Regions from separate parts of the Rhizobium zaerense genome, predicted to be linked through region 2. Evidence: predicted binding sites of a transcription regulator. Region 2 holds the regulator's gene; each other region holds the start of a gene.
The links. Region 2 encodes PhoB, which activates phosphate uptake and scavenging genes when phosphate is short. Its sites were predicted from a motif close to TGTCATNNANCTGTCAT; they were not measured.
Positions count from the first base shown of each region.

Region 1: the regulator PhoB is predicted to act here: its motif matches at 2,815-2,831, upstream of phnC (phosphonate ABC transporter ATP-binding protein).
Region 3: the regulator PhoB is predicted to act here: its motif matches at 2,078-2,094, upstream of ACS4RR_RS13345 (UDP-2,3-diacylglucosamine diphosphatase).
Region 4: the regulator PhoB is predicted to act here: its motif matches at 1,384-1,400, upstream of ACS4RR_RS06590 (esterase-like activity of phytase family protein).

Region 1 covers NZ_CM132690.1:332,906-337,100, reverse strand. The annotation lists gene phnE (phosphonate ABC transporter, permease protein PhnE) at 1-743, opposite strand, end outside; gene phnD (phosphonate ABC transporter substrate-binding protein) at 913-1,818, opposite strand; gene phnC (phosphonate ABC transporter ATP-binding protein) at 1,903-2,748, opposite strand; gene ACS4RR_RS01740 (DapH/DapD/GlmU-related protein) at 2,867-3,484, opposite strand; gene phnL (phosphonate C-P lyase system protein PhnL) at 3,481-4,188, opposite strand.
Region 2 covers NZ_CM132690.1:4,882,399-4,886,593, forward strand. The annotation lists gene ACS4RR_RS24120 (aspartate aminotransferase family protein) at 1-209, opposite strand, end outside; gene ACS4RR_RS24125 (GcrA family cell cycle regulator) at 630-1,163, shown strand; gene phoB (phosphate regulon transcriptional regulator PhoB) at 1,659-2,342, opposite strand; gene phoU (phosphate signaling complex protein PhoU) at 2,490-3,203, opposite strand; gene pstB (phosphate ABC transporter ATP-binding protein PstB) at 3,248-4,063, opposite strand; gene pstA (phosphate ABC transporter permease PstA) at 4,079-4,195, opposite strand, start outside.
Region 3 covers NZ_CM132690.1:2,759,079-2,763,273, reverse strand. The annotation lists gene ACS4RR_RS13350 (MFS transporter) at 1-978, opposite strand, end outside; gene ACS4RR_RS13345 (UDP-2,3-diacylglucosamine diphosphatase) at 1,204-2,046, opposite strand; gene ACS4RR_RS13340 (histidine phosphatase family protein) at 2,258-3,007, shown strand; gene ACS4RR_RS13335 (FAD-binding oxidoreductase) at 3,138-4,195, opposite strand, start outside.
Region 4 covers NZ_CM132690.1:1,379,488-1,383,682, reverse strand. The annotation lists gene ACS4RR_RS06600 (helix-turn-helix transcriptional regulator) at 1-234, shown strand, start outside; gene ACS4RR_RS06595 (NAD-dependent epimerase/dehydratase family protein) at 332-1,315, shown strand; gene ACS4RR_RS06590 (esterase-like activity of phytase family protein) at 1,563-3,050, shown strand; RNA gene ssrS (6S RNA) at 3,235-3,393, opposite strand; gene ACS4RR_RS06580 (cell division protein ZapA) at 3,463-3,840, opposite strand; gene ACS4RR_RS06575 (DUF4164 domain-containing protein) at 3,856-4,131, opposite strand.

The DNA of each region.
Region 1 (4,195 bases), 390 kb from region 2:
AGCAGCGCATAGGAGGTGAAATTCGGCAGCACTTGCGGCAGGGCGGCAAAGCGCACGCGTTCCCACCAGTTGGCGCCGACGGCCTTCATGCCCTCGTGAGGCTTCATGTCGATATTTTCGGCCACTTCGTAGAAGAGTTTGCCGAGCGCGCCGATCGTGTGCAGGGTGATGGCGATGATGGCGGCGACCGGCCCGATCGACAGGATCGCCGAAAACAGCCCGGCAATGACGATTTCAGGGAAGGCGCGCAGGAACTCCATCAGCCGCTTGGTGAAGATGCGCAACGGCCATGAATTCGTCAGGTTGCGCGCGGCAAAGAAGCTCAAGGGAACGGCAATGACGAAGGCGATGATCGTCGAGATCAGCGCCACGTTGATGGTGACGATCATCAGCTCGAAATATTCGGGAATGTAGAAGGCGCCCCAGACATAGACGCGGCCTTTGTCGAAATTGAATTCCTCGCCGCCCTTGTCGTTGACGCTCGCTATGTCGAACAGCGCGCGCCAGACATCGTGCCAATCCTTGGGGATGAGCCAGCTCAGGAAGTCGAAGAGATGCGGCAGGCGGTCGAAGAAATGGCCGGCATTGCTCTCGTCGGCGAAGCGGACGGAGCTAACGAAAGCCGCAATCAGGATAACCAGGCCGAGAACGGTGTAGAAGCGGCGCTTGGCGACCATCCGCTCCCAGGCGGTGCCGATCTCCTTCGTGCTCTGCATGTGCGGCTGTGTATCGGCAATAGTCATCAACGCCTCGCCTACTTCATAATTCTCTCCTCAAATCGGAATCGATTTGAGGATAGAATTATGCAGCAATTCAAAGTGCTACAGCGTCCTTTGCGCGTCTAAGACGCGCGGCGCTGTAGTCAAAGATAAAGGGCGGCCGTTTCCGGCCGCCCCGCATTCAAGAGGCCGATCAGCCGCCGATGGCAGCTTTGCGGACTTCAACGACAGTGTTGTAGAAGTCGTGCTTGACGGGCGAGTAGCCCTTGTAATCGCCGCCTTCGATAGCCGCGAAGCACTTGTGATCCTTTTCCGGCAGAGCCGTGAAGAAGGCTGCAAGCTTCGTCTGCCATTCTTCGCCGAGAGCGTTGCGAACGACGAGCGGGCCGTTCGGAATCAGCGGCGAACGCCATACTTCGACCAGCTTGTTCGGATCGACGGCGCCCTTGTCGACTTCCTTGCGGAAGGTGCCGGAGGTGTAGCCGTCCTTGAAATCGCCGATGCCCGAGCTATCGTCGACGGCGACGTCGACCTTACCGTCATAGGCGGCGAGAAGATTGTTCTCGTGGCCGCCGTTGAACTGGGTCGAAGCGAAGAACTTATCGTTCGGCATGCCCGTGTCCTTCGGGATCTGCGTCAGCGGAACGAGGTAGCCGGAGGTGGAATCCGGGTCGGCGTAGCCGAGCTTCTTGCCCTTGGCGTCCTGGATGGTCTTGATGCCCGATGATTTCAGAGCGAGGCCGATCGAGTGGTAACCCGTCGAGCCGTCCTTCTGCTGCGTCGTCAGGATCGGCGTGACAGCCTTTGGATCCTTGATGTAGACGGCTGCGTAGCCGGAGGCGCCGAGTTCGGCGAAGTCGAGCGTGCCGCCGAGCAGACCCTGGATCACGCCGTCATAGTCGGCGGCCGGGAAGAGCGAAACCTTCTCGAAGCCGAATTCCTGCTTCAGGTGGTCGGCAAGGCAGGCATAGTTGCGCAGGCGGTCGGTTTCGTTTTCGCCGCCGAGGATGCCGATGCGGAATTCCTTGAGGTCTGCAGCATGGGCAGCGCCGGCGAGCGCGAAGAGCGCCGTTGCCGCAAAGAGTGCTTTCTTCAACATGTTCTCTCCTATTGACCGGTGTCTCCGGCCTTCCCGTTACGAAGAAGTGTGCCCTTGACGCGGGCGCTCGATCGCGGCTGCCTCTCAAAGGCCGGCCAGCGCCAGCGGTTGGGTGCCGGCGGATTGATTGTCTGCCCGCTCGGGGGCTGTATTGATCGATGTCGAGGTCACCGTTTCGTCGATGCCGGCGCCGTCCCTGTCCGTCCCGTAGATTTCCTTCACCGCTGCGGCGGTCAGCTCCGAGGGCTTGCCCTCGAAGACGACGCGGCCGCCGGCCATGCCGACGATGCGCTCACAATAGTTGCGGGCGGTGTCGAGCGTATGAAGGTTGGTGATGACGGTGATGCCCTCGCGCTCGTTGATATCGCGCAGCGCATCCATGACGATCTTGGCGTTCAACGGATCGAGCGAGGCGATCGGTTCGTCGGCAAGCACCATTTTCGGGTTCTGCATCAGCGCGCGGGCGATCGCCACGCGCTGCTGCTGGCCGCCGGAAAGCGTGCCGGCTGCCTGCAGCGCCGTCTGCTCGATGCCGAGGCGCTCGAGTGCTGCGATGGCATGCACGCGTTCCTCGCGGGTGAAGATGTTGAGCAGGCTCATAAGCGTCGAGCGGTGATTGAGGCGGCCGAGCATGACATTGGTGAGAACGTCGAGGCGTGGCACCAGGTTGAACTGCTGGAAGATCATCGCGCAGTCGCGCTGCCAGTTGCGCAGCGCCTGGCCGCGAAGCCCGGAGACCTCGACGCCGGCGAAATGAACGGAGCCGGAGCTCGGCTCCTGCAGGCGGTTGATCATGCGCAGCAGCGTCGACTTGCCGGCGCCGGAGCGGCCGATGATGCCGACCATCTGGCCTTGGGGAATGGCGAGCGTGACGGAATCGACAGCGAGCTTTTTTCCGAAACGACGTGTGACATTCTTCAGCTCGAACATCATGCTCTTCCCTTGCGATCCAGGCCTTGATCAGCATCGCATTAGTCCCGCTTGATGAACCTCACATGTCATATTTGTGTAAGTCCTGTCACAATTCTTCGCCCCTATATCGGGGGTTTTAACCGCCGTAGCGGCACAGGAAATCTTCCGCGTCTAGGTTGCGGAAATCCTGGAGCGCCTGGCGCAGCCGGTCATGCTCCCAGTCCCACCAGGAAAGCCTGTCCATCCGTTCGCCGACCTCTCTTGGAAAGCGCTCGCGGATGAGCTTGGCCGGCACGCCGCCGACGATCGTATAGGGTGCGACGTCCTTCGACACGACGGCGCCGGCTCCGATCACCGCGCCGTTGCCGACGTTGACGCCGGGCAGAATGGTCGCGCCGTGGCCGATCCAGACATCGTTGCCGATGGTCACCCGGTTTGCGCGACGCCAGGCGAAGAAGTCCGTCTCCATGTCGCCGTCCGGCCAGTAGTCGGCGGCGCGATAGGTGAAATGATGCAGTGTCGCGCGCCAGGTCGGATGGTTGGTGGCATTGATGCGCACGGCGGCGGCGATATTGACGAACTTGCCGATCGTCGCACACCAGACGGAGCCATCCTGCATGATGTAGGAATAGTCGCCGAACGTGGCCTCGCTGATGCGGCAGCGTTCCGAGACCTCGGTATAGCGCCCGAAGGTGGAATCGCTGACGGATGCCGTCTCATGAAAATAGGGCTCGATATCAAGCTTGCGGCTCATGCAGCGATCTTTCCGGGTGAGAACTGCTGGACGTCGAGAATGCGGTCGGCGACGGCTTCGCGCACTTCCTCGTCGTGGAAGATGCCGAGAAGGGCCACACCCGCCGTTTTCTTTTCCGCGATCATGCCGACGACGACGGCACGGTTCCTGGCATCGAGCGAGGCTGTGGGTTCGTCGAGAAGCAGGATCGTATGCTCGGTGATGAAGCCGCGCGCGATGTTGACGCGTTGCTGCTCGCCGCCGGAGAAGGTGGCGGGCGGAAGCTGCCAGAGCGTTTCCGGCAGATTGAGCCTGGCCAGCAGGGCGCCCGCCTTTTCCCGCGCCGTGGCGGCGTCCTCGCCGCGTGCCACCAGCGGTTCGGCAACCACGTCGATCGCCGCGACGCGCGGCACGGTGCGCAGGAACTGGCTGACATAGCCGAGCGTATTGCGGCGGACGTTGAGCACGGTGCGCGGATCGGTGGAGGCGAGATCGACGATGCGTCCGTCGTGGCGGATGAGGATCTGGCCGGTGTCGACGGCATAATTGCCGTAGATCATCTTGAGCAGCGAGCTCTTGCCGATGCCCGATGGGCCGCCGAGCACGACACATTCGCCCGATGCGACCGAGAAGGCGACATCGGAGACGACGGGCAGCTTGATGCCGTCGCGCAGATGCATGGTGAAGCTCTTCGAGACTTCGGAAACGACGAGGGGCGTTGCCATAATTTCT
Region 2 (4,195 bases):
ATGTTCGACAGGTGCCAAACCTTGTCGGCCTGCTCCTTCAGCGCGCCGACAACATGCGGATTGCTGTGGCCGACGGAGGTGACGGCGACGCCGGCGCCGAAATCGAGATATCGCTCGCCAGTTTCGGTGATCAGCCATACGCCCTCGCCTCGCTCGAACCGCAGCGGGGCACGAGAATAGGTGTCATAAAGCGGCGCGGCTTCAGCCATGGCGCGATCTCCATCAAAGTTGCCGGGCAATGACTCCGGCTAAGGAAACCAGGCCCGAAAAATCAAAAATGCCGCCTTGCGGCGGCGAGTGGCACTATTTCCTTTTCGCGCTGCAATGTCAACAAAACGGCGCCCTTAGCGTATGCAGCAAGAGTGTACAGCGGCATTTCCAGTCATCAACAGGCATTATTGCAGAAATGACACGCAGGGGCAGCAAGTTGGGGAAAACTACGAATTCGATTCATCCGGATTCATGCGACTCTTGTCACGGAGTCAGGCTCACACTAGGTTAAAGATCAATTACTAGACTGCATGCGGCGGAACTAGTCACCAAAATTGATCAAGCGTTTCTTGTTTCGGAGCTCCCGGGACAACGGTGAGGGATTCTGCCATCACCAACGCAGAAGGTGGAGACAGGGCATGAACTGGACAGACGAGCGGGTCGAGAAACTCAAGAAACTTTGGGCCGAAGGACTGAGCGCCAGCCAGATCGCTGCGCAGCTTGGCGGGGTCAGCAGAAACGCGGTCATCGGCAAAGTGCACCGGCTGTGCCTTCCCGGCCGTGCCAAGGCCGGCGGCACCAACACCGCGGCGCGAACGCCGAAGCGCAATACCTCGGCGCCGCGCGCGCCGAACTACGCCTCACGGGTCACCACCCGCACCGTTACCCGCCAGCAGGGCGCGACCATGCTGAAGGAAGAGATCGAGATCGAAACGATCGAGGAAATGGAATACGTGCCGAGAGGCAATGTGGTCGTGCCGATTTCGCGACGCCTCGGCCTGACGGAGCTGACCGAACGCACCTGCAAGTGGCCGGTCGGCGATCCGCTGAAGGACGACTTCCATTTCTGCGGCTGCGAATCCCCCGACAATTCGCCTTATTGCGGCTATCACCAGAAGCTTGCCTACCAGCCGGTCAACGAACGCCGCCGGGCGGCAGCCCGGGCCAGCTGAGCGGGTGATCATTGCTAGAATGACGAAACGGGCCAAGTGGCCCGTTTTTTTGTAATTGGATGGAAGCTGTCGGGCGTTCAGTTCGTTGAGAACGCCGACTTGCCCTTATCCGGCTGCCGCCACCAACCAGGGTCGCGCCATGGGTCTCGACCCTTCCTCCGGTTCTCAAAGGGGCGAAGGGACATGCCGCAACATCTCGATTCCCTCTTCTCCCCTCGGGGAGAAGGTGCCCGTAGGGCGGATGAGGGGGGCCGGGGAAGCCGGTCTTTCTTATAACACCATGAGGGCTTCGACCGCGTTGGCGTCGTTTCGACCGTGTTCGGGGCGCAGCCGTTCGGCATGTGGGATAGGTTATCACGGAAAGAGTGTGCCGTGTGGCCCCCTCATCCGCCTGCCGGCACCTTCTCCCCGAGGGGAGAAGAGATTGTGCCGCAACCTTCTCCGTCCCCACCAACCTTTCGCAGGGCACGTCCCCCTCACCCAGAACGAAAGCCCTCAGGCTTCCATCGAATAGCCGGCGCCGCGGACGGTGCGGATGACGTCTTGCATGTTGGAGAAATTCAGCGCCTTGCGCAGGCGGCCGACATGGACGTCGACGGTGCGCTCGTCGACATAGATATCGTGGCCCCAGACGCCATCCAACAGCTGCGAGCGGGAGAAGACCCGGCCCGGCGACGACATCAGGAATTCCAGCAGGCGGAATTCGGTGGGGCCGAGGCGGACTTCACGGGTCTTGCGATGGACGCGATGAGTTTCGCGGTCGAGCTCGATGTCACCGCATTTCAGCACCGTCGACAGCACCTCGGGACGGGCGCGGCGCAGCATCGCCTTGACGCGGGCAACGAGTTCGGGAGTCGAGAAGGGCTTGACGACATAATCGTCGGCGCCCGTCGACAATCCGCGGACACGCTCGCTCTCTTCGCCGCGCGCCGTCAGCATGATAATCGGCAGGCGCTCGGTTTCCGGCCGCATGCGCAGCCGCCGGCAAAGCTCGATGCCGGAGACCCCGGGCAGCATCCAATCGAGGATAAGAAGATCTGGCGTGCGCTCCTGAAGCCGCATTTCGGCTTCGTCGCCACGAAGGATGGTATCGACCTCGAAGCCTTCCGCTTCGAGATTGTAGCGAAGAAGCACGCTGAGGGCTTCCTCGTCTTCAACAACTGCAACTCTCGGGATCATGCGTATCGGTCTCCTCGCGCATGATCCTTAAACCGGGGGTGATTTAAGCAATGCATCCTGCGCAAACTCAGAAATTGGCTGCGACCTCTTTGCGCGCCCGGACGGGCGCGCACGCAATTGACTGGTCCGGGCGCCTGGCCCGGACGGTTATTCCGTGACCGCGCCGACGGTGTTGGCGCTGTCGTCCTTCGGACGGTCGCCTTCCGGCTGCGCGCCTGTCGTCATGTAAAAGATCGTTTCGGCGATGTTGGTGGCGTGGTCGCCGATGCGCTCGATGTTCTTGGCGCAGAAGAGAAGATGCGTGCAACTGGTGATGTTGCGCGGATCTTCCATCATGTAGGTCAGGAGCTCGCGGAACAGCGAGGTGTACATCGCGTCGATCTCGTTGTCGCGTTCGCGGATCGCATTCGCCTTGTCGGCGGAACGATTGGTGTAGACGTCGAGCACTTCCTTGAGCTGGACGAGCGCCAGCTCGGACAGATGCTCGAGGCCGCGGGCGAGCTTGCGGGGAACGCCGGTGCTTTGGACGGCGATGACGCGCTTGGCAGTGTTCTTGCCGAGGTCGCCGACGCGTTCGAGATCGGCGGCGATGCGGATCGAACCCATGATTTCGCGCAGGTCCGCAGCCATCGGCTGACGGCGGGCAATGGTGACGATCGCCTTGTCGCCGATTTCGCGTTCGGCGTGATCGAGGATCACGTCGTCGGAGATGACCTTCTGCGCCAGCGCGGTATCGCCATTGACGAGCGCCCGGACGGATTCGGCGACCATCTGCTCGGCCAGACCGCCCATTTCGGAAATCCGCCTGGACAGGAACTTCAGATCATCATCATAAGCAGAATAAATATGTGTCGATGCCATGGGGCTTTATCCTCGAATAACGGGAAGGCTTGGTGTCGCCAAAATCAGCCGAAACGACCCATGATGTAGTCCTGGGTGCGCGGGTCGTCGGGATTGGTGAACATCTTGTCGGTGTCGTTTTCCTCGACAAGATTGCCAAGGTGGAACATGGCGGTGCGCTGCGAGACACGCGCGGCCTGCTGCATGGAGTGGGTGACGATGACGATCGTGTAGTTCTCGCGCAACTCGTGGATCAGTTCCTCGACCTTGGCGGTGGCGATCGGGTCGAGCGCCGAGCAGGGCTCGTCCATGAGGATGACCTCAGGGCTGACGGCAACGGCACGGGCAATGCAGAGGCGCTGCTGCTGACCGCCGGACAGGCCGGTGCCGGATTCATGCACGCGGTCCTTGACTTCGTTCCAGAGACCGGCGCGCTGCAGGCTGGTCTCGACGATCTGGTCGAGGTCGGCCTTCGACTTGGCAAGGCCATGGATGCGCGGGCCGTAGGAGACGTTTTCGTAGATCGTCTTCGGGAACGGGTTCGGCTTCTGGAAGACCATGCCGACGCGGGCGCGAAGTTCGACGACGTCGATATCGGGATCATAGATATCGTCGGTATCAAGCGTGATCTTGCCGGTGACGCGGCAGCCGTCGATCGTGTCGTTCATGCGGTTGAGGCACCGCAGGAAGGTTGACTTGCCGCAGCCGGACGGGCCGATCAGGGCGGTTACGGTGTTTTCGCGGACGTTCAGGTTCACATCGAAAAGCGCGCGCTTCTCGCCATAGTAAACCGAGACTTCCTTTCCGATCATCTTATACGGGACGTTGCTCATCTTGCGATCCAGCGCCTTTTCAACTGCAGCTTCCGTCAACATGTTCATGATGTTTAACTCCGTTTACCAGCGGCGCTCGAAGCGACGACGCAAGAGGATGGCGCCCATGTTCATGACGATCAGGAACAGGAGCAGGACGATGATGGCACCCGAAGTACGCTCAACGAAGGCACGTTCGGC
Region 3 (4,195 bases), 2.1 Mb from region 2:
CCGCTGCACGCCGGTATGCACGAAGGCGTAGGTAAAGCCGTGGAAACATTGCAGCAGGAAGAAACCGGCAAAACCGGTATTCATCGGAAACAGGATCCAGCGGCAGACGCTGATGGCGCAGCCGAAGCGGATCAGCGTCCAGGCGTCGAAGCGACGGTTGAGACGCTTCGACAGGAAGAACACCGTCACTTCCGAAGCGACGCCGGCGCTCCAGAGCAGCCCGACCTCAGTGCCGGAGAAGCCGAGCTGATGCCAGTAGATCGAGGAAAAAGCGTTGAGCACCGCATGGCTCGACTGCTGGATGGCGACGCCGATCAAAAGCAGCAGCAGGTGCGGCTCGCGCAGGCCGCTGCCGGTGGCGGCCGGAATGTTGATCGGCTGGCCGCGGCGCCGCGTCGGCCCGATGCGCGGACAGAAGATCGCCATGACAACGGTCATGATAAAGCCGAACACCATGACATCAAGCACCATCCCGCCGCCCCATCGGCTGATCATCTGGCCACCAACCAGCGTCGAGACGATGAAGGCGATCGAGCCCCACACGCGCATCGACCCGTAATCGAGCCCCCAGCGGCGCACACCTGAGATGACGATCGATTCGACGATAGGCACATAGGGCGCGAAGGTGGCGCCCTGCAGCGCATAGATGATCGCCACGGGCCAGAAGGTCGTCGTCCAGAAGAGCGCGATCGCCGTCAGCAGCGACATGCCGCCCGACCAAAGCAGCACGTCGGCGCGCTCCTTCAAGCGGTCGGCGATCATGGCGACGACAGGCGCCACCAGCACGCGAACCACCATCGGTATGGCAAGGATGATGCCGATTTCGTGGTCGCTGAAGCTGTGGGTTGCGAGCCAGACGGGAAAGAACGGCAGGACGATGCCGTTGACGAGCAGCGGCGCGCAATAGGAAAGCGCGCTGAGCAGCCGGAAACGCGGCGGCGCTCCCTCACCCGTCGGGGAATTTTGAGCGGGAATCATAGGTGGACCTGCAGGAAACTGGACGCTGTCCTAACACACCACCCTGGAGGCGACTATTGCGAGAAATAACCGTTCTGAAACGTTTTAGAAAATAAACAAGGCCTGTCGCCAAACGGTAACGGCCAAATACCTACTGTTTTATTTTAAGTGTTTGCGGCGTCCTATACGCGTCTGAAAAGACGCGCGGCGCTGTAAAGCGCAAACGCGGATGCGCCGCCGCCAGAATCAAGCGGCCTGCGGGGCCAGTTCGCCCTCATCATGCATTTCGATGGCGGCAAGCGCCGGCACGCTACTGGCAAGCGCCCGCCAGGTGATCAGTTCGAACGTGCCATCCTCGTGCTCGGCGACCGCCGTGCAGCTTTCCACCCAATCGCCGGTATTGATGTAGCGGATGCCGTCCATGTCCTGGATGATGGCATGGTGGATATGTCCGCAGATCACCCCGTCGGCGCCGTTTTTGCGGGCTTCCTCGGCCACGACGCGCTCGAATTCACCGATGAAATTGACCGCATGTTTGACCTGCAGCTTCGCCCAGGCCGAGAATGACCAGTAGGGCATGCCAAGCCGGCGGCGCACCGCCGCCAGGATGACGTTGATGCGGATCGCCGTGTCATAGGCCCAGTCGCCGAGATAGGCCAGCAGTCGGGCGTTGCGGACGACGATGTCGAACTCGTCGCCGTGCAGGATCAGGTATTTCTTGCCGTCGGCGCCGTCAAGCATCATGCGCTCGACGACTTCGATGCCGCCGAAATGCATGCCCGGGAAGGCGCGCAGGAATTCGTCGTGATTGCCGGGAATATAGACGACGCGCGTGCCCTTGCGCGCCTTGCGCAACAGCTTCTGGACGACATCGTTGCAGACCTGCGGCCAGTACCAGCTGCGCTTCAGGCGCCAACCGTCGACGATGTCGCCGACGAGCACGATCGTATCGGCCTCGTGGTGGCGCAGGAAATCCAGCAGGAAGTCGGCCTTCGCGGCCTTCGAGCCGAGATGGACATCGGAAATGAAGAGCGTGCGGAAATGTCTGGGTTCCATCATGTCTTTCACGAGCTGCCGCTCATGTCCCATCTTTCATCTAGCCTTCCAAAACCAGACTCGTGTTTCAGGAAGATGACAAGCTGGGGAAAAGCCCTGCAACCCTGTCCATTCCGCGCGGCCGCCTGGCCGTCGCCGCGCGTGCAGCACGCCCGTCGCCGCCAAGCCCACTGACGAGGTTGCCGTGCGCATTCAGGGCGTTCATGATGACGGCGATTCCATATCCGACAATGCGGGATGGCTGATGCGTCTCTTTCTCGTTCGCCACGGCGAATCCCTCGGCAACATCAACGAACAGGCCTACCGCCAATTCGGCGATCACAATGTGCCGCTGACGCAGTGGGGCCATCGGCAGGCGCTCGAAGCAGGCGGCGTGATCGCCTCCTATCTGCAAGCACTGCCGAGCGCGGGTTTCGGCAAGCTGCATATCTGGTATTCGCCCTTTCTGAGGACGCGGCAGAGCAAGGATGCGCTGCTCGAAGCCCTGCCGGCAAGCTTCATCGGCGATATCAGGGAAGACTATCTGCTGCGCGAACAGGATTTCGGTCTCTTCACCGAAATCTACGACCGCGCCGAACAGAAGCGGAAGTTTCCCGAAGAGTTCGAAAGATGGGCGAGGCTGCGCAGCAACAGCGGCAAGTTCTACGCACGGCCGCCGGATGGCGAAAGCCGGGCGGATGTGGCCCAGCGGGTGCGCCTGTTCCTCCAGACCGTCATGCACGATGCCGAAAATAGCGACCACAACGTCGTGATCGTCGGTCATGGCGTCACCAACCGGGCGGTCGAAATGAATTTCCTGCACCGCCCTGTCGAATGGTTCGAGCACTCCGACAATCCCGGAAACGCCGATATCACCCTGATCGAGGGGACGCGCTCGCAAGGATACGAGTCGATCCTGCTGCATCAGGCCGCCGACCGGCAGCCGGGACAGGAAGGCGAACTGCGCGATGCCTATGGCGCGGACGTGACGATCACGCCGAAGCCCGGCAGGTAGCGACGCCGGACCGAAACGATCGGCATGTCACCGGCCAAGGACATTATGCTACGAGCGCCAGAACATCGTGCCGCCGCGCGTTGAGCAAGCGCGCGACGGAGTGATTCAATGCCTTGATTTCGCCACCCCGTCAGGCGGCGCACACGGCCGCCACGGGTTTGACGTTCTGGTTCATGCGGAACAGGTTGTTCGGATCGTAGCGCAGCTTGATTTCGGCAAGGCGGTGGTAGTTGGTCCCGTATGCTATTTCGACCCGATCGGTTTCGTCTTCCGGCATGAAGTTGATATAGGCGGTACCGACCGAATGCGGCTTGGTTGCCTCGAAAAGCTCACGCGCCCAGCCGGTGCAGCTTCCGTCCATCCCGGCTTCCCGCCAGCGCGCATGCACATTCATGACGAAATGCGAGCTGCGCTGCGGAAACGCGGTGGCTTCGGTCGGAACACGCCCGGCCGCACCGCCGACATGGCCGATGAAGATCTCGCATTCCGGGCCGGGCAGCTTGCGCACGGCATTGAGCAGGACGTCGATCGCCGGATCCGAAAGCGAGGCGAAATCCTGGCTCTTCCAGTAATTGCGCGCACCTGGCGTGAGCAACGGGTCGAACGCCTGCTGCCAGCCGGCGAACGGCACCGGGCCGACGACGTCGGCAATCGGATTTCCGATCGCACGTAATCTGGCCGTCGCCTTTTCTCCCGCTGCGATGTCTCCGCAATAACACATCGCCAGCACGACGATTTCCTTTCCGTGCCATTCGGCGGGAAGGAACGGCAGCGGCGGCGCCTGGCGCATCACCACCCAGCAGGTCAGTTCGTCAGGTGCCGCCTCCAGCGCCTGCCGGTACTCCTTGAGCACCGTTTCCGCATCGGCGAAGGGATGTACGACCAGCCCGGCGAGAACCTCCGTGGTGAGAGGGTTAAGCTTGAACTCGAACGAGGTCACGACGCCGAAATTGCCGCCGCCGCCGCGTAGCGCCCAGAAGAGGTCGGGTTTTTCCGTCTCGCTCGCCTTGACCAACTCGCCGTCGGCCGTCACCACATCTACCGAAAGCAGATTGTCGATCGTCAGCCCGAATTTGCGGGTCAGCCAGCCGAAGCCACCGCCCAACGTCAACCCGGCGATGCCGGTGGTCGAATTGATGCCCGTCGGCAGCGCCAGCCCGAAGGCCAGCGTTTCCTTGTCGACATCGG
Region 4 (4,195 bases), 1.4 Mb from region 2:
CCACTCGGCGCCTTTCTCGGCCGTTCTCTGTTCTCCTACGCCTCCGCCGAGATCGCCGCCGCCGAGCAGTCGCTGGAGGAGCGCGGCTGGCATGCGGGCAGGCTCTCGTCGCTGACCCTCGATACCGGCGCCAACGGCAATGCGCTGCTGCCGATCGCCGCCGGCCGCGTGACCTGGGAACGGATCATGCTTTCCGACGGCAGCACCGGCCGCCTTGTCACGACCATCGGCTGAGCCTCAAGCTTTCCTGCATCCCCATGCATAATTTATGCGTTGTCTGGAAACCTCAGTCTTTATAGCGTCCGCCGCCGAAGGGTCAGGAGACGATGTGATGACGATACTGGTGACGGGAAGTGCCGGCCATCTCGGCGAGGCGCTGATGCGGACCTTGAGGGCGGAAAGCCGCTGGGTGCGCGGCATCGATATCAAGCCCTCGGCTTTCACCGACATGGTCGGCTCGATCAATGATCGCGCCTTCATCAGGCAGGCGATGTCAGGCATCAGCCACGTCATCCATGCCGCGACGCTGCACAAGCCGCATGTGGCGACCCACGGCAATTACGATTTCCTCGAGACCAATATCGCCGGCACACTCAACCTGCTTGAGGAAGCGGTCGCTGCGGAGGTCGCAAGCTTCGTCTTCACCAGCACCACCAGCACCTTCGGTGCGGCATTGACGCCGGCTGCCGGCGAACCGGCGGCATGGGTGACCGAGGACGTGCTTCCCGTCGCGAAAAACATCTACGGCATAACGAAACTCGCCGCCGAAGGCTTGTGCGAACTCTTCGCCCGCAAGTCCGGCCTGCCGGTGGTCATTCTCAGGACGTTGCGTTTCTTTCCCGAAAACGACGACGATCCTGACATTCGCAACGGCTATTCGGCAGAGAATGCCCAGGCCAACGAGCTTCTTCACCGCCGCGTCGATATCAGCGACGTGGTCGCCGCCCATCTGCTGGCGCTCGAAAAGGCGCCGGCAATCGGCTTTGGCCGCTACATCGTCTCGGCCACGACGCCGTTTTCGGCAAGTGATCTCGCCGAGATCAGACGCGACGCGCCTCACGTCGTCGAACGACTGTTCCCGGATGCAGGCGCCCTCTACGCATCACGCGGCTGGAAGATGTTTCCGGCGCTCGACCGCGTCTATGTCAACGAACGCACAAGACGGGAACTCGGCTGGCAGCCGCGATATGACTTCCGTTTCGTGCTCGACTGCCTGCGCGACAACAGGGAGTGGCGAAGCCCCTTGGCACTCGACGTCGGCTCTAAAGGCTACCACGACGAGGTCTTTGCCGAAGGGCCTTATCCGGTCGGATAGAGCGCGAGCTGGAATGCGGCCATGCGAAAGCCCGACATCCTCTCCGGCATGGCCTTTTCGCTGAAAAGCGTCATCCAGATATCATGATCCCGTCATAGACCGTCTGCCGGGGATATGGGGCGAAGAATTCCAGGGCGTGTTGTGCCATCGGGAAATCGAATCCAAGGCGGGGGTGTCATTTGAAGCGGTGTCCAGCCTGCGGGCGGGAAGCCGTTTCGAGAGCGCTTTTGACCGAGAGGGTATTTCCATGAAGAATGTCAGACCATACGCATTGCGGCTCTTCGCCGCGGTTCTACCCGCATCCGCCGCCTTGCCAGTCGTCGCAATGGCCGAGAATTCCGCCACCGTCGGTGGCCTCATCTTCGTCAACAAGGGCCTCGTCGGCATTGGCCGCATTGCGGCCAACCAGCGTGACAAATTCGGCGAGACCTTTGGTTCCGGCTCGGGCATGGCGGTCGATCCCGCCGCCTGGAGCCGCGACGGCGCCGGCTACAAGGGCACGCTCTACCTGCTGCCCGATCGCGGTTACAACGCCGTCGGCACCGCCGATTACCGGCCGCGCCTGAACACCATCTCGAGCGGCTTGAAGCCGACCGCTCCGGGTGCGACACCCGGGGCCGGCAAGGAACAGTCTGGCGTCGACGCAAAGCTCGTCGATTCCATGCTCTTCGTCGACGACAAGGGTGGCGACATGACTGGTCTCGACCCGGAATCCGGCGTCCGCCCCGCTGCCGGTGATTTTCCGCCGCTGCCGCAAGCGGTAAACGGCAAGATCGCACTCGACAATGAAGCCATCATCCGCATGGCTGACGGCACCATGTTCGTCAGCGACGAATATGGTCCTTACATCTACCACTTTTCGGCCGACGGCCACCTGCTGTCGGCCACGCAGCCGCCGAAGGCACTTTTGCCGATGCGCAAGGGCGCGCTGAGCTTTGCCTCCAACAATCCCGGCCCCGGCGCATCCGCTCCGGACCCGAAGGATCCGGAGACTGGCCGCCAGAACAACCAGGGTCTCGAAGGTATGTCGATGACGCCTGATGGTAAGTTCATCATATCAGTGCTGCAATCGGCCGCCCGCCAGGACGGCGGCGATTCCAGCTCGACCCGCCAGAATACCCGCGCCATGATCTATGACGCCACCGATCCCGATCACCTGAAACTGGTGCACGAATATGTCGTGTCGCTGCCGGTCTTCAAGGACGCCAAGGACAAGACGACGATCGCCGCCGAGAGCGAAATCGTCGCCCTGTCCGACAAGACCTTCCTGATGCTCGCCCGCGACAGCGGCAACGGCCAGGGTTTGAAAGGCGACACCTCGCTCTACCGCAAGGTCGGTATCGTCGACGTTTCCGCCGCGACCGACATCGCCGGCAGCGATTTCGACGCCGGCAAGCCGATCGCGCCGAAAGGCGTCGTCGATCCCTCGCTGACGCCGGCAACGCCGACGCCCTTCATCGACCTCAACGACAAGGTCGAGCTTGCCCGCTTCGGCCTGCACAACGGCGCACCGAACGACAAGAACAATCTATCGGAAAAATGGGAAGCCATGGGTCTGGCGAGCGTTCTCGACCCGAACCTGCCGGACGACTACTTCCTGTTCGTCGCCAATGACAACGACTTCTTGACGCAGGATGGTTTCCAGGTGGGCGCCGCCTACAAGGCGGATGGCGGTGCCGACGTCGACACCATGTTCCAGGTCTTCCAGGTCACCTTTCCAGGCCTGAAGAAGTAACGGACGCGCAAAAAGGTGGACGCGCAAGCTGCATAATTCGTTAAATCGATACCGATTTAAGGACAAAATTATGCAGCCATTCAAAGTGTTACAGCGTCCTTTGCGCGTCTGAAAAGACGCGCGGCGCTGTAGACGCGCTTCGCCCGCCAAATCCGGGTTTCCTGCCGACGATAAAAAGGAAAAGGTGCGATCCACGACCACCGATGGATGTTTACGATCCTGGGTGCCTACAAACGTAGGTGGGCGCCGTGTGTCCAGGCCCACGGGCCTGGCCAGGGACAGCTCCCTTTGGATCGAGTATGGCCCCAGGGATTGTGGTTCCTGTCGAGAGGCGCAGACCGCATGGCGATATATAAGGTCGTTTGCGCCGACGCGCCAGTGGCGACGGAAGCCCGCCCCTATTTAATTGAGATCAATTGAGTTCGGGAGCAGACCGGCCATTCAACTTGTCGGTGATGCCGCGGATTCGGCTCGACACCTCGCTCAGCGCTGCCGCAAGATTTTCTTCGGTTCGGGCGGTCGCTGCAAGCACCGTATCGCGGTTGCCGCGCAGCGACTCGAGCTCGGATTCCAGCCCGGCGACGCGGCGCGTCAGCTCGGCAATCTCGTCCATGACCATGATGCCGGCCATTACAGTGATCCTGAGATCGCCGATTTCCCCGAACTGGCCCTTGAGATGGCCGACATAGCTGTCGAAACGAGTGGCGAGATCGCTCAGGTGATCCTCCTGCCCTTCCTCGCAGGCCATGCGATAGGCCTTGCCGTCGATCGTTACCGTCACCTGCGCCATGCCAAACTCTTTCTATCAGCGATCCAGAACCGCGCGGATCGTTTCCATCGCCGTCACCAGCCGCCGCGATACCTCGCGATTGACCTCTTCCAGCCGGTTGGCGCGGAATTCGGCCTGGTCGAGCTCCTGCGCCAGCCGGGAACGGTCGGCGTGCACGCGCCGCACCTCGCCTTCGATCTCGCCCTGCTCGCGCTGCCGCTCGACGCGCATGTCGACGGCGTTTTCGAGGCTCGAAATCGCCTGTCTCAACTCGTTGAGCGCTGCTTCCATGGTTTTGCCTGTGGGCATCATGCCTTTCCGATTCCCGCGCAGGATCCGCAGATCGGCACTCCGCGCCGACCCTGCGATTTCAAAA